2 linked regions of the Aromatoleum petrolei genome follow. The protein of the gene in region 1 interacts with the protein of each later gene in a pairwise test. Links are inferred from orthologs where the notes say so. Each region holds a gene or a part of one and is shown in the gene's direction. Other genes may lie near its edges.

Evidence for each region.
Region 2: the proteins of ToN1_RS10445 (region 1) and mrdA interact in binary tests that used the Escherichia coli proteins (3 or more experiments, as listed by UniProt). The link is inferred for Aromatoleum petrolei from one-to-one orthologs.

What each region holds. Positions count from the first base shown.
Region 1 is NZ_CP059560.1:2,282,553-2,289,886, forward strand. What follows is about bases 3,149-6,192. They hold ToN1_RS10445 (penicillin-binding protein 1A), read left to right. Parts: upstream 3,149-3,513; coding sequence 3,514-5,871; downstream 5,872-6,192. Other genes in these bases: ToN1_RS10440 (pilus assembly protein PilM), read right to left, coding at 3,149-3,343; cyaY (iron donor protein CyaY), read right to left, coding at 5,895-6,192. In the rest of the region: ToN1_RS10420 (type IV pilus secretin PilQ), read right to left, coding at 1-516; ToN1_RS10425 (pilus assembly protein PilP), read right to left, coding at 513-1,028; ToN1_RS10430 (type IV pilus inner membrane component PilO), read right to left, coding at 1,036-1,704; ToN1_RS10435 (PilN domain-containing protein), read right to left, coding at 1,701-2,273; more of ToN1_RS10440, read right to left, coding at 2,270-3,148; more of cyaY, read right to left, coding at 6,193-6,218; LPS translocon maturation chaperone LptM, read left to right, coding at 6,266-6,436; lysA (diaminopimelate decarboxylase), read left to right, coding at 6,433-7,334. UniProt on the Escherichia coli protein: Cell wall formation. Synthesis of cross-linked peptidoglycan from the lipid intermediates.
Region 2 is NZ_CP059560.1:2,588,459-2,595,727, reverse strand. Bases 2,849-5,827 are described here. They hold mrdA (penicillin-binding protein 2), read left to right. Parts: upstream 2,849-3,333; coding sequence 3,334-5,322; downstream 5,323-5,827. Other genes in these bases: rodA (rod shape-determining protein RodA), read left to right, coding at 5,319-5,827; mreD (rod shape-determining protein MreD), read left to right, coding at 2,849-3,329. Also shown: Asp-tRNA(Asn)/Glu-tRNA(Gln) amidotransferase subunit GatA, read right to left, coding at 1-382; Asp-tRNA(Asn)/Glu-tRNA(Gln) amidotransferase subunit GatC, read right to left, coding at 386-673; ToN1_RS11865 (rod shape-determining protein), read left to right, coding at 798-1,841; rod shape-determining protein MreC, read left to right, coding at 1,899-2,795; more of mreD, read left to right, coding at 2,808-2,848; more of rodA, read left to right, coding at 5,828-6,461; ToN1_RS11840 (septal ring lytic transglycosylase RlpA family protein), read left to right, coding at 6,478-7,269. UniProt on the Escherichia coli protein: Catalyzes cross-linking of the peptidoglycan cell wall. Responsible for the determination of the rod shape of the cell. Is probably required for lateral peptidoglycan synthesis and maintenance of the correct diameter during lateral and centripetal growth.

The sequences.
Region 1 (7,334 bases):
GTCCCGGATGCTGCTGCCCTCGGCGACCGCGTCACTTTTCGACGGCGCGAAATTGGCCATGGCCTGTGACACCTGGGTGGTCGTCGCACCGACCGGAGCGGCGGCACCGAGGGAAATGATGACGGAGCGCCCCTCGATTCGCGACTCGAACGGCGTCACCTTGGTGACGTTCAGGACGAGGCGCGTGCGGTCGCCCGCCTGCACGATGTTGGCGCTGCGCAGGTCGCCCTGGTCGATTTCCTGCACGCTGCGACCCAGGCCATTGACCGTGCCGGGGAAATCGAATGCGATCCGTGCAGGGTTCGCAACGCTGAAACTCGCCGGCGGCGCGGCGAGCGGCTCCTTGAGCGTAAGTTTCAGCAGTACCGCCCCCCCTTGCCGGGAAACCTCGAGATCTTCGATGCGGTTCGTCGCGGCCTGGGTTTGAGATGACGCGGCCTGCGCAAAGACGGCGGGCGCAGGAACAACGAGGGTGAACGCCGCACACAGCAGCGCAATCGTGCGTTTGATATTCATTTCCGAACCTCCTGCTGCTCCTGCAGCAGCAATGTGCTGATGCGCTCGACCCAATCGCCGTTCATGTCTTCAACCAGTTCCTTCAGGGTGACTTCCGACTCCGTGATCGCCGTCACCAGTCCGAAGTTCTGTCCCATGTAGTTGCCGACCCTCACCTGGTGCAGGTTTTGGTCGGCGCGCACCAGTGCGTGCACTTTCTTGTTCTGGGTGATCACGCCGACGAGCTGCAGGGATTCGAGCGGATAGGATTCCAAGGGCTCGCGCCTGCGATCGAGATCAGGACCGCCGCGGCGGGAGGTCTTGGTTTCCGGCTCGATGCGGCTCGCGACGAAGGGGTCTGCGGCACCTTCCGCTTCGTATTTCACGACCGGAGCGGGCTTCACCTCGGGCAGAGGTTTGATCATCTGGGGCATCGCCTTTTCCTGCTCCACCATCCAGCCCTGGATGTCCTCCTGGTCGCCTGCGCAGGCAGACAGGACGAGGGCACCTGCAAGTATCAGAAGGCGTTTCATGGCTTTCTCACTTGCCTCCCTTTGCCTTCGCGGCCTTCTCCTGCTGGCGCTTTTGCGCGAGCTCCTCTTCGTCGAGGTAGCGATACGTGACGGCCTTTGCTTCCAGCTTCAACCCGCCGTCCTTGAGTGTTTCGATGGCAATGTTGTCCAGCGTCACGATTCGAGGCATCCGGGCCACATCCTCGGCAAATGCACCGAGATCGTTATAGGCACCGACGATGCGGACATCGATCGGCATCTCGGCATAGAAATCCTTGACCGCTTCGACGCCCGGCTTGAAGAGCTCGAACTGCAGCCCGCGGCCCACGCCGGCCTGGTTGATGTCGGACAACAACGAGTCCATTTCGGCGCGATTCGGCAACTGCTTGAGCAGCGCACCGAACTGGCGGTCGGTCTCCTCGAGCTGGAGCTTGTAGGCATCCAGATTCACGGCGAGCTTCTTCTTCGTCACCCAGTCGTTGCGGAGTTGCACCTCGTCAGCCTCACGCTGCTCGAGAAGCATCACCTGATCGCGCCAGTCGAACCACCATGCGAGCGCAAGGACGGCGACCAGCAACGCGGCGAACACCGCGATGCGCGGTGCCAGCGGCCACGCGCCGGGATCGTTGGGATCGAGCCCCTTGAAATCCTGCGAGAGCCGCTCGAAATCGATGCCTTTGAGTTTCCCGGGATTCATTTTCTGGCCCCTTGATCGCCTTCGGCCTTGGGCCCCTCGATGCCGATATTGAGCGCGAAATCGCTGACCCGCCGCTTGTTCACGGATGCAGACTTGATTTCGACCAGGCCCGGATTGGCGAGATAGGGCGATTCATCGAGGCTTCGCATCAGTGCCGACACGCGCGAATTGGACTGCGAGTAGCCGAGCAGGGCAATCTTCGGCCCGGTCTGCTTGATGGACCGCAGATACACGCCATCGGGCACGCGCCGGGCAAACTCGTTCATGACGTTCACCGCCTGGCCCCGCGTCGTCTGCAGGGATTCGATGACCTGCTTGCGCGCCAGCAGGGCGTCGATCTGCTCGCGCAGACGCTTGATTTCGGCGATCTGGGCATCGAGCTTGGTGATCTCGGCCTTGAGGAAGTCGTTGCGGCGTTCCTGACGCTCGACATAGCCCGCGATGACGGTATGCACGATCAGCGCGACCAGCAGGCCGGCCGCGACCATCGCGACGGACACGACGTAGAACTGCTGGCGCCGTTCACGGCGCTTCAGTTCCCGGTGGGGCAGCAGATTGATTCGAATCATGAATCGAATCTCCGGAGCGCCAGCCCGCACGCAACCATCAACGACGGTGCATCGGCCAGCAGATTCTTGGGTCGCACGCGCGACGACAGCGACATCCCGACGAAGGGATTGGCGACGATGGACGGAACCTGGGTACGACCGGCGACCACGTCGGACAGACCGGGCATGACCGAGCAGCCGCCTGCGAGGACGATGTGGTCGACCTGGTTGAACTGGGTGGACGTGAAGAAAAACTGCAGGGCCCGCGAAACTTCAAGCGCCAGGCTGTCCATGAAGGGCCGCATCAGGTCGCGCTCGTAATCCTCAGGCAGCCCGCCGGTGCGCTTCGCAGACTCGGCGTCCTCGACGCTCATCCCATACTGCCGCGCGATCTCCTGCGTCAGCTGCATGCCGCCGAATGCCTGTTCGCGGGCATAGAGCTGCTGACCGTTGCGCAGAACGCTGACGTTCATCACGTTTGCACCGACGTCGATGACCGCGACAATCTTGTCGACGCCACCGCCGGGAAGCTGCTTGGCGACGAGCTCGAAGGCGGCTTCCGCGGCAAAAGACTCGACGTCCATCACGACGGCCTTGAGACCGGCAGATTCGACGACAGCAACGCGATCCTCGACCTTTTCCTTGCGCGATGCCGCGATCAGGACCTCGACTTCTTCGGGGCTGCCCGGCGACGGGCCGACTACCTGGAAGTCGAGATTGACTTCGTCCAGTGCGAAGGGAATGTACTGGCTGGCCTCCGACTCGACCTGGAGCTCCATTTCCTGGTCACGCAGGCCACCCGGCAGGATCATCTTCTTGGTGATGACCGCCGACGCGGGGAGCGCGACGGCCACCTGCTTGATGCCTCCGCCCATGCGGCGCACAGCGCGCGATACGGCCTCGCTCACGCCTTCGAGATTGGCGATGTTTCCGTCGACGACGGCATCACGCGGCAGGGATTCGATGGCATACCGCTCCATGCGGTATGCACCCTTTTCGCCCTCTGACAGCTCGACCATCTTCACGGATGAAGATGAGATATCGAGGCCGACCAGTTGGCGCGCCTTGGGGCGAAACAGGGAGAAGTCCATCACAAAGAAAACCCTTAAATTTCTTTATGTTAGGCGCCGATACTGAATAAGCTTCTCAGATGCTAGCAACAAAGTGTTGCGAGTGCAAACACAGACGGCGGCGGATGCTTTGGAGGCTCAGGGTGCGCAAACGTATAATCGCGCTCCTCCCCTCCCTTTCTGGATTCCCGATGCGCTGGGTTTTGTATCCCCTCGCGGCACTGATGGCTCTCTTCGTTCTCGGCGCGGCCACCATCGCGGCTGTCTCGGCATTCGCATGGCCGAACCTGCCTTCGCTGGACGTTCTGACCGATTACCGCCCGAAGATTCCGCTGCGAGTATACACGTCAGATGGATATCTACTCGGGGAATTCGGCGAGGAACGGCGCGTCGTCGTGACCATGGATGAGGTCCCGGCAGTTCTGAAGCAGGCCATCCTCGCGGCAGAGGACGAGCGCTTTTACGAACACCCCGGTATCGATGTGATCGGGATCGCACGCGCGGCGATTGCGAACGTCGTGTCGGGCGGGCGTGGCCAGGGAGCATCGACAATCACGATGCAGGTGGCGCGCAATTTCTTCCTGACGCGGGAAAAGACCTTCAACCGCAAGCTCTACGAGATTCTCCTGGCACTGCGCATCGAACGCAGTCTGAGCAAGGACCAGATCTTCGAGCTCTACATCAACCAGATTTACCTCGGCCAGCGCTCGTACGGGTTCTCGGCGGCGGCTCGTGCGTACTTCGACAAGCCGCTGAAGGACATCACCGTGGCCGAGGCGGCCATGCTCGCAGGGCTGCCGAAGGCGCCGTCGGCCTACAACCCGATCGCCAACCCGCGCCGCGCGACCCAGCGCCAGCATTACGTGCTGCGGCGCATGGTCGAAGCCGGCTTCATCGACCAGAAGACCTTCGAGGCGGCCCGCGCGGAACCGCTGGTACTGGCCAACGGACGCTCGGCCTCGACTCCGCTGCGCGGCGACTTCGTGGCCGAAATGGCGCGCCAGCTGGCCGTCGAGCAGTTCGGCGATCAGGCTTACGATTCGGGCATCCGCGTGATCACGACAGTGACGCGCGAAGAGCAGCAGGCCGCGTATAAGGCGGTACGGCAGGGCGTGATGGATTACGACCGGCGGCATGGTTATCGCGGCCCGGAGAGCTTCGTCGACCTGAACGGTATCAAGGCGGACGACGAGGAGCGGCTCGACGAACTGCTCTCCGAAGCGGTGGACTACGATGACCTGCTCGCCGCGCTGGTTCTCGAGGCATCGCCGAAGGCAGTCACGGTCTATCGCCACGGCGAGATCCTGAAGATCTCGGGCGCAGGACTGACGTTTGCGGCCCCGATGCTCAACGAGCGTGCACCGCAGGCTCGCAGGCTTCGGCGCGGGGCGATCGTGCGCATCCGCAACCTCGGAGAGAAGGGCTGGGAGATCGCGCAACTGCCGGACGTGGAGGCGGCGCTGATCTCGGTGGACTCGAACACCGGTGCGGTGCGGGCGCTGATCGGCGGCTTCGACTTCAATCGGAGCAAGTTCAACCATGCGACCCAGGCATTGCGCCAGCCGGGATCGAGTTTCAAGCCCTTCATCTACTCGGCTGCGCTCGAGCGCGGTTTTTCCCCGAGCTCAGTCGAGGAGGATGGTCCACTGTTTTTCCCGGCAGGCATCACGGGAAGCAAGGACTGGGAGCCGAAGAACTACGACGGCAAGTACGAAGGGCCGATGACGCTGCGCGAGGGCCTGGCGCGGTCGAAGAACATGATCTCCATCCGCCTGCTGCGCTCGATCACGCCCGAGTATGCACAGGATTACGTCACCCGCTTCGGTTTCGATGCGGCCCAGCATCCGCCCTACCTGACGATGGCGCTGGGCGCCGGGATGGCGACGCCGTGGCAGATGGCGGCCGGATACGCCGTGTTCGCGAACGGCGGCTACCGCATCGAGCCCTATGTCGTGAAGGAAATGATCGACGGCCAGGGACACGTGGTCGCGAAGATCGACCCGCCGGTTGCCGGCGAGAGCGCGCCGCGGGTGATCGACCCGCGCAACGCCTGGCTGATGAATTCGATGATGCAGGACGTAATCCGGCGCGGCACCGCGACGCGCGCACTTGCACTCAAGCGCAGCGACCTGGCGGGGAAGACGGGAACCACCAACGATTATGTGGACGCGTGGTTCGCCGGTTATCACCCGGATCTGGTTGCGGTGAGCTGGATGGGTTTCGACCAGCCGCGCAACCTCGGCCGCGGCGAGACCGGCGGTTCTGCCGCACTGCCGATGTGGGTGAACTATATGCGGACGGCGCTGAAGGGCCTGCCGGAGAAATTCCCGCCGCGCCCGGAGGGGCTGCTGGCGATCAATACCGGCTCGGGACGCGAGGAGTTCATCTATGCCGAGAACCTGCCCGCGGAACCCATCATGATTCCGGCCGGCATCGAGAACCTCCCCCTGCCCTCGGAGGCGCCCGACGAGGCACTGCCCCAGACCCGGCCCGCCGCCGCACCCGCCCCCGTGGTCGAACGCTCGCCGACGCCGATCCGCCGCCCCTGAAGCGCAGGCGGGCCACCGGCGGATCAGCTGGCGACCACGACCACCGGATTGCCGGACTGCTCGCTGACCAGCCGGGACAGCAGCGCGTAGAGTTCGGCGCCGTCGCGGGTCGCGACCCAGCGTCCGGCATCGGGGCGGAAGTGGAAGCCGCCGGCCTTCGCGGCGACCCAGATCTCGCGCGCGGCGGAGTGGCGGTTGATGACCATCTTGCTGCCGTTCTCGAATTCGATCTCGAGCACGCCCCCGGGCATGGTCTCGATGTCCAGTTCGGCACCGCAGCTTTCGAGCGCCGCCTCGATGCGTGCGAGTTCGGCTTCGGCCAGCGCATTGAACGCCGATTCTTCCATGTTGGCTCCTTCTGTTAGCATTTCCGTTTTTTACGACCGACGACACCATGCGAGCCATTCCGACCGCTGCCGCGCTGTGCTGTGCCATTGCCCTGAGCGGTTGCGGGATCAAGGGGCCGCTTTACCTGCCCCAGGTTCCGCCCGCACCGGCCAAGGCGGCTCCCGCCGCCGGCGTCGATCATAGCAAAGCACCCAAGGCTGCCGACGACTCCCGATGACCTCCCGATTTCCGATCCCGACCCTGACCGAGGGCAATGACGGCCTTCAGCTCGAAAGCGTATCGCTCGCCGCGATCGCCGCACAGCATGGCACGCCTGTTTACGTCTATTCGCGGAGCGCGCTGACCGATGCGTTCTCGGCCTACCGCGACGCGCTTGCCGGCCGCAACGCCCTGGTGTGCTACGCGGTCAAGGCGAATTCGAACCTCGGCGTGCTGTCGGTGTTCGCGCAGCTGGGGGCGGGCTTCGACATCGTGTCGGGCGGCGAACTCGCGCGCGTGCTGGCCGCAGGCGGCGAGGCCGGCAAGGTGGTGTTCTCCGGCGTGGGCAAGAGCCGCGACGAGATGTGCCTGGCGCTGCAGGCCGGCATCCGCTGCTTCAACGTCGAGTCAGAAGCGGAAATCGACCGCCTCAACGAGGTCGCCGGCGAGCTCGGCAAGGTCGCGCCGATCGCGTTCCGAGTGAATCCGGATGTCGATCCGAAGACCCATCCCTACATCTCGACGGGCCTGAAGAGCAACAAGTTCGGCGTGGCGATCGACGCGGCGGCGGACCTGTACCGCCGCGCGGCGAGCCTGCCGCACCTGCGCGTGAGCGGCGTGGCCTGCCACATCGGCTCCCAGTTGCTCGACCCCGCGCCGATCGCGGAAGCGGCAGGCAAGGTACTCGCGCTGGTCGATCGCCTCGCCGACGAGGGGATCGCGCTGGATCACATCGATCTCGGCGGCGGCCTGGGCATCCGGTACCGCGACGAGCAGGCGCCCTCGGTCGCCGAATATCTCGCGCCGGTGCTGAAGCTTTTCGAGGGGCGCACGGAGGAGCTGTGCTTCGAGCCCGGCCGCTCGCTGGTCGGCAATGCCGGCCTGCTGCTGACGCGCATCGAGTACCTGAAGCCGGG
Region 2 (7,269 bases), 300 kb from region 1 along the record:
AGCCCATCGCGAACTCGTCCATGTTGGTCTTGCCCAGGTTCACCGCGCCGGCGGCCTTGAGCAGCGAGACGACGTGCGCGTCGTAGGGGCTGACGAAGTTCGACAGCATCTTCGAGCCGCAGGTCGTGAGCACGCCTTCGGTGCAAAATACGTCTTTGTGCGCGAGCGGGATGCCGGTGAGAGGACCGGCCTGGCCGGCGGCGATGCGCGCGTCGGCGGCCCGCGCGGCCTCGATCGCGCCGTCGCGGTCGACCGTGATGAAGGCGTTGAGTGTCGGGTTGTGCGCGGCGATGCGGTCGAGGAAGAGCGTCGCGAGCTCGACGCTGGAGATCTTCTTCGCGTCCAGCGCGGCGCGCAGTTCGGTGAGGCTGGCGTTGATCATGGCTTACTCGATGACCTTCGGGACGAGGTAGAGGCCCGCTTCGGTCTGCGGGGCGACGCGCTGGAAGGCCTCGCGGCGATCCCGTTCGGTCGCGACGTCGTCGCGCAGGCGCTGAGCGACATCCTGCGGGTGGCTCATCGGCTCGACGCCGCTGGTGTCGACTGCCTGCATCTCTTCGATCAGGCCGAAAATTCCATTCAGTTTGGTGCGCGTGGCCTCGACTTCGCCATCGGCGAGCTCGAGCCGCGCGAGTGCGGCGATGCGCAGGACCTGTTCAGTGGTAAGCGACATGAGGAAACAAAACCCGCTTAAATCACAAAGATTTGTAGGTTATCATACTCGTTTGCCGCCAGTCCGGCCGGGCTTGTCGCCCCCCCATCGCCCACCCTCCTCACCGGTTTCGGGATTTTTCCGCATGTTTGGCTTCCTGCGTTCCTATTTCTCCAACGATCTGGCCATTGACCTTGGCACCGCCAACACGCTGATCTACGTGCGCGGCAAGGGCATCGTGCTCGACGAGCCGTCCGTCGTGGCGATCCGTACCGAGGGCGGGCCCAACGCGAAGCGCACGATCCAGGCGGTCGGCCATGCGGCGAAGCAGATGCTGGGCAAGACGCCGGGCAACATCACCGCGATCCGCCCGATGAAGGACGGGGTGATCGCCGATTTCGTCGTCACCGAGCAGATGATCAAGCAGTTCATCAAGAAGGTGCATGACTCGCGCATGTTCTCGCCCTCCCCGCGCATCATCATCTGCGTGCCCTGCGGTTCGACCCAGGTCGAGCGCCGCGCGATCCGCGACGCGGCGCTCGCGGCGGGCGCCTCGCAGGTGTATCTGATCGAGGAGCCGATGGCGGCGGCGATTGGCGCAGGCCTGCCGGTGTCGGACGCGACCGGTTCGATGGTGGTCGATATCGGCGGTGGCACCACCGAAGTCGGCGTGATCTCGCTGGGCGGCATGGTGTATGCCGGCTCGGTGCGCGTCGGCGGCGACAAGTTCGACGACTCCATCGTCAATTACATCCGCCGCAACTACGGCATGCTGATCGGCGACACGACGGCGGAGAACATCAAGAAGGAAATCGGTTCGGCCTTCCCGGGCTCGGAGGTGCGCGAGATGGAAGTGAAGGGGCGCAACCTCGCCGAGGGCATTCCGCGCAGCTTCACGATTTCGTCGAACGAGATCCTCGAGGCGCTCACCGAACCGCTGAACCAGATCGTGTCGGCGGTGAAGATCGCCCTCGAACAGACTCCGCCCGAACTGGGCGCGGACATCGCCGACCGAGGCATGGTGCTTACCGGCGGCGGCGCGCTGCTGCGCGATCTCGACCGCCTGCTGATGGAAGAGACCGGCCTGCCGGTGATCGTCGCGGAGGAGCCGCTGACCTGCGTCGCGCGCGGCTGCGGCATGGCGCTCGAGAAGATGGACAAGCTCGGCTCCATCTTCGCGTCCGAGTAATTCGCGCCGTCACGACGGGCCTCCGGACTCGTCGCGCTCCGCCGTCCACGCATCACGATGTCCCTCGCCGGTCATCCGTCGCCACCCATCTTCAAGCAGGGACCCACGCCGCTCGTGCGGCTGCTGGTGCTCGTCTCCATCTGCCTGGCGATGCTGGTCGCCGACCTGAAGTTCCGTTACCTCGAAGTGGTGCGCCAGGCGCTGTCGGTGGCGACCTGGCCGCTGCAGATGGCCGCGGCGGCGCCGGCCGATTTCGTGCGCAACGCCGCGGTGTATTTCGCGACGTTGGTCGAGGTGCAGAAGGACAACTCCGCGCTGCGCGGCCGCGAGCTGGAAGCGGCGCAGCGCCTGCTGCGCTTCGAGCAGCTGGAGGAGGAGAATCGCCGCCTGCGCGGGCTCCTCGACATGGGGGCTTCGGTGGCGGCGAAGAGCGTGGCCGCCGAGATTCTCTACGATGCGCCGGACCCCTTCGACCGCAAGGTGATCCTCAACCGCGGCAGCCAGCAGGGCGTCGAGGCCGGCATGGCGGTCGTCAACGAGCAGGGCATGATCGGCCAGGTCACGCGGGTGTATCCGGTGCAGGCGGAGGTCACGCTGATCACGGACAAGGACCAGGCAGTGCCGGTGCAGGTCGCGAGGAACGGCTTGCGCGGCGTGCTCGCCGGGGCGGGACAGGGGCGCCTGGAACTGCGCTTTACCTTGTCGGGCGCGGACGTGCGCGTGGGCGACCGGCTCGTGACCTCGGGCCTCGACGGCCTCTTCCTCGCCGGCCTGCCGGTCGCCGACGTCGTGAGCGTGGATCGCGACGCGCAGACCTTCGCGGTGATCGTGTGCGAGCCGGTCGCCGGCGTCGAGCGCACGACCCAGGTGTTGCTGCTCGGACGTGCCGAGTCGCCGCCGCCGCGTCCTGCGCCGGAGCCGGAACCCGGGCCGAGCAAGGGTCGCAAGGGTTAAGGACAGCCATTCATGCAGCCGACCCACCGCTCCAGTCGCATCCTGCTGCCTGCCAAGACCTGGTTCGCCTGGCTGAGCCTGCTGGTCGCGCTCGCGCTGAGCTACATCCCGACCGGACTGACCCCCGGCGTCCCCGACTGGGTCGCGCTGGTGCTGGCATTCTGGTCGATCCGCGAGCCGCTGCGTGTCGGCATGGGGGCGGGATTCCTGTTCGGTGTGCTGGTCGATATCGGACACGGCGCCGCGATGGGCCAGCATGCGCTCGCCTACGTGGTGCTGTGCTATCTCGCGACTTCGGTGTCGCGGCGCGTGCTGTGGTTCGGGCCGACGCAGCAGGCGCTGCAGATGTTCCCGCTGCTGCTGCTCGCGCAGGTGATCATGGTCGTGGTGCGCCTCGTCGCCGGCGCCGAGTTCCCCGGTTGGTGGTACTTCCTGTCGAGCCTCACGAGCGCGGCGCTGTGGGTGCCGCTGAACTACCTGTTGCTGCTGCCGCAGTACCAGCCGGTGGATCGGGACGACAACCGGCCGATCTGATCCGATGATGGAATTCCGTACCCCCGACGAGGAACTGGGGCGCTTCCGCCGCCGCGTCCTGATCGCGGGCATTTTCATTGCCGTGTGCTTCGGCCTGCTGGTGGCGCGCTTCTGGTTCCTGCAGGTCGTGCGCTACGACTACTACCACACCCGCGCCGAGGACAACCGCATCGCGCTGCTGCCCATCGTGCCGGGGCGCGGTTCGATCACGGACCGCAACGGTGTGCCGATCGCGCGCAACTATGCTGCCTACACGCTGGAGATCACGCCCTCGCGCGTGCGCGACCTCGAGGCGACGATAGACGGGCTGGCGGAGATCGTCGAGATCGACGCGCGCGACCGTCGCCGCTTTCGGAAGCTGCTGGAAGAGAGCAAGAATTTCGAGAGCGTGCCGATCCGCACGCGCCTGACCGAGGAGGAAGTGGCGCGCGTGATCGCACGGCGCTACCAGTTCCCCGGCGTCGAGGTGCAGGCGCGCCTGTTCCGCGACTACCCGCAGGGCGAGCTCGCGTCGCACGTGATCGGCTACATCGGCCGCATCAACCAGCGCGACCGCGAACGCATCGAGGAGTCCGGCGACGACGCGAACTACCGCGGCTCAGAATACATTGGCAAGAGCGGCCTGGAGCAGAGCTACGAGGCCGAGCTGCACGGCATCACCGGCGCCGAGCAGGTGGAGGTGAATGCCGGCGGGCGCGCCGTGCGCCAGTTGGCGCGCACGCCGGGGGTGGCCGGCAATGATCTGGAGCTGACACTCGACATCGAGATGCAGAAGGTCGCCGAGGCGGCCTTCGGCAAGCGTCGCGGCGCGCTGGTCGCGATAGAGCCGACGACGGGGGGCGTGCTCGCGCTGGTCTCCAAACCGGGGTATGACCCCAACCTGTTCGTCGACGGCATCTCGACCGAGGATTGGAAGTCACTCAACGAATCGCCCGACCATCCGCTGGTGAATCGTGCCATCTTCAGCGCCTATCCGCCCGGCTCGACCTTCAAGCCCTTCATGGCGATGGCGGGTCTGTCGGCGGGCAAGCGCACGATCACGCAGACGATTCCCGATCCGGGCTACTTCATGTTCGGCGGCCACCGCTTCATGGACGACAAGATCGGCGGCCACGGCATGGTCGATCTGCCGAAATCCATCGTCGTGTCGTGCAACACCTACTACTACCAGCTCGCCAACGACCTGGGCATCGACGGCATCGCGAACTTCATGCGTCCGTTCGGCTTCGGTTCGCGCACCGGCATCGACGTGCCCGGAGAGGCCGAGGGCGTGCTGCCGACGCCGGAATGGAAGAGGAAGCGCTTCCGCAAGAAGGAACACCAGAAATGGTTCGGCGGCGAGACCATCTCGGTGGGCATCGGCCAGGGCTACAACGCCTACACGCCGCTGCAGATGGCGAATGCGGTGGCGGCGCTGGTCAATGATGGGAAGCTGTTCCGGCCGCACGTCGTACGCCATGTCGTGAGCCCCGTGACGGGCGAGCGCCGCGTCGTCGAGCCCGAACCGATCCGCACCATCCCCTTCAAGCCCGAACATGCGGCCGCGGTGCGTCAGGCGATGGTGGACGTGAACAAGGTCGGCACCGGCGCGCGCGCCTTTGCCGGTGCGCCCTACTCGGCCGGCGGCAAGACCGGCACGGCGCAGGTCTTCTCGCTTCGCGGCCAGCGCTACGTGGAAGGCCGCGTCAGCGAGCGCCTGCGCGACCATTCCTGGTTCATCGCCTACGCGCCGGCCGACAAGCCGACCATCGCGCTCGCGGTACTGGTCGAGAACGGCGGTTTCGGTGCGCAGTCGGCGGCACCGATCGCGCGCCAGGTGATCGACTATCATCTCCTCGGCAAGCGCCGCGACCAGCCGGCGGGTGAGGATGTCGACGCGGCCGGCGAGGGTGACGAACATGCCGGGCACCCGCACGCCGGCGCACATGCCGCGGCCGTGGAACCGGCGCAGCCGCAGGCAGGCGGACAAGACGGGGAGCCTCGTTCAGAATGACCGACACGCGATTTCATCCGCGCGAGCTGCTGCTCGGCTTCCTGCGTCCGATCGATCCGCCGCTGCTCCTGCTGCTCGCCTTGCTCCTCGGCTACGCTTTCGTCCTCATGATGAGCGCCTCGCCGGAGCGCATCCCCTCCCTGCAGGTGAACACGCTCGTCGCACTGGCTGCGATGTGGGTGACGGCGCGCGTGCCGGCGCAGCGCCTGCTGAGCCTCGCGCTGCCGCTGTACGTGGTCGGCGTGCTGCTGCTCGTCGCGGTGGATCTCTTCGGCGAGACCTCGAAAGGCGCGACGCGCTGGCTCGACATCGGCGTCACGCGCATCCAGCCGTCCGAGATCATGAAGATCGCGATGCCGCTGATGCTGGCGTGGTACTTCCAGCAGCGCGAGGGCCAGATCGGCCTGCGCGAGTTCATCGTTGCGGGCCTGCTGCTGGTCGTGCCGGTCGGACTGATCATGGTGCAGCCCGACTTGGGCACCAGCCTGCTGGTGACCGCAGCGGGCATCTATGTCATCTACTTCGCCGGCCTGTCGTGGAAACTGCTGGTGCCCGTCGTCGCGATCGGCGTCATCGGCATCGGCGCGATCGTCGGCTTCGGTGACCAGATCTGCCAGCCGGGCGTCGATTGGCCGGGCCTGCGCGAATATCAGAAGCACCGCGTATGCACCCTGCTCGACCCGACGCAGGATCCGCTCGGCAAGGGCTTCCACATCATCCAATCGACCATCGCCATCGGTTCGGGCGGCGTGCTCGGCAAGGGCTGGATGGACGGCACGCAGACGCACCTCGCCTTCCTGCCTGAGCGCCACACGGACTTCATCTTTTCGGTGCTGGCCGAGGAGTTCGGCCTCATCGGCATCGTCGTGCTGCTGGCGATCTACGTGCTGCTGCTGCTGCGCGGCTTCTACATCGCCGCGATGGCGCCGACGCTCGCGACGCGCCTGCTCGGCGGCGCGATCACGATGATCTTCTTCACCTATGCTTTCGTTAACATGGGCATGGTCAGCGGTATCCTGCCGGTCGTGGGCGTGCCGCTGCCCTTCATCAGCTACGGCGGAACCGCGCTCGTCACGCTGTGTCTCGGCATCGGGATACTGATGAGCATCCAGCGCAGCCGCGTGCTCGCGCAGGCGTGATTACGGAGACTGACTGATGCCGACGCATACCCTGCCAGCCCGCCCGTCCGCGTGCAAGCTGCTGTTCGCGGGCCTGATTGCCGCCATGCTGGCGCTGGCCGGTTGCAGCACGACGCCCTACGTCGACAGCACCGCCGCCACGCCACCCCAGCCAGCGCCAGGCACGAGCGCGGTCGTGCAGAAGCGCGGCGGCGGCTACTACAAGGACGACGGCCCGGGCGACAATCCGCCGGCCAACCTCGACGACATCCCCGATGCGCAGCCGCGCGCCGAGCCGCTGCACCGCTTCGCCAACCGCCCGTACAACGTGTTCGGCGAGGACTATGTGCCGGCGAAGGCCGTGATGCCTTTCCGCCAGCTTGGCCGCGCCAGCTGGTACGGCAAGCGCTTCCACGGCAAGCCCACCTCCAGCGGCGAGCCCTACGACATGTACTCGATGACCGCCGCCCACCCGACGCTGCCGATCCCGAGCTACGCGCGCATCACGCACCGCGCGAGCGGGCGCTCGGTGGTGGTGCGCATCAACGACCGTGGGCCTTTCCACAAGGGCCGCATCATGGATCTCTCCTATGCCGCCGCACATCGCCTGGGCTATGTGAACGTGGGCAGCGCCGAGGTCGAGGTCGAGGCCATCGTGCCCGACGGGGTCGAGCTGGTCGCCACCGAAAATCCGGTCCCGCCGATGCCCGGCCGCCGTCCGGTGGCGCTCGTGCCACCGACGCCGGCGCCGCCGGAGCCGCCGGTGCAGCTCGCGATGGCCGAACCGTCCACGCTCACGGATGCGACGCGCGGCATCTTCCTGCAGCTC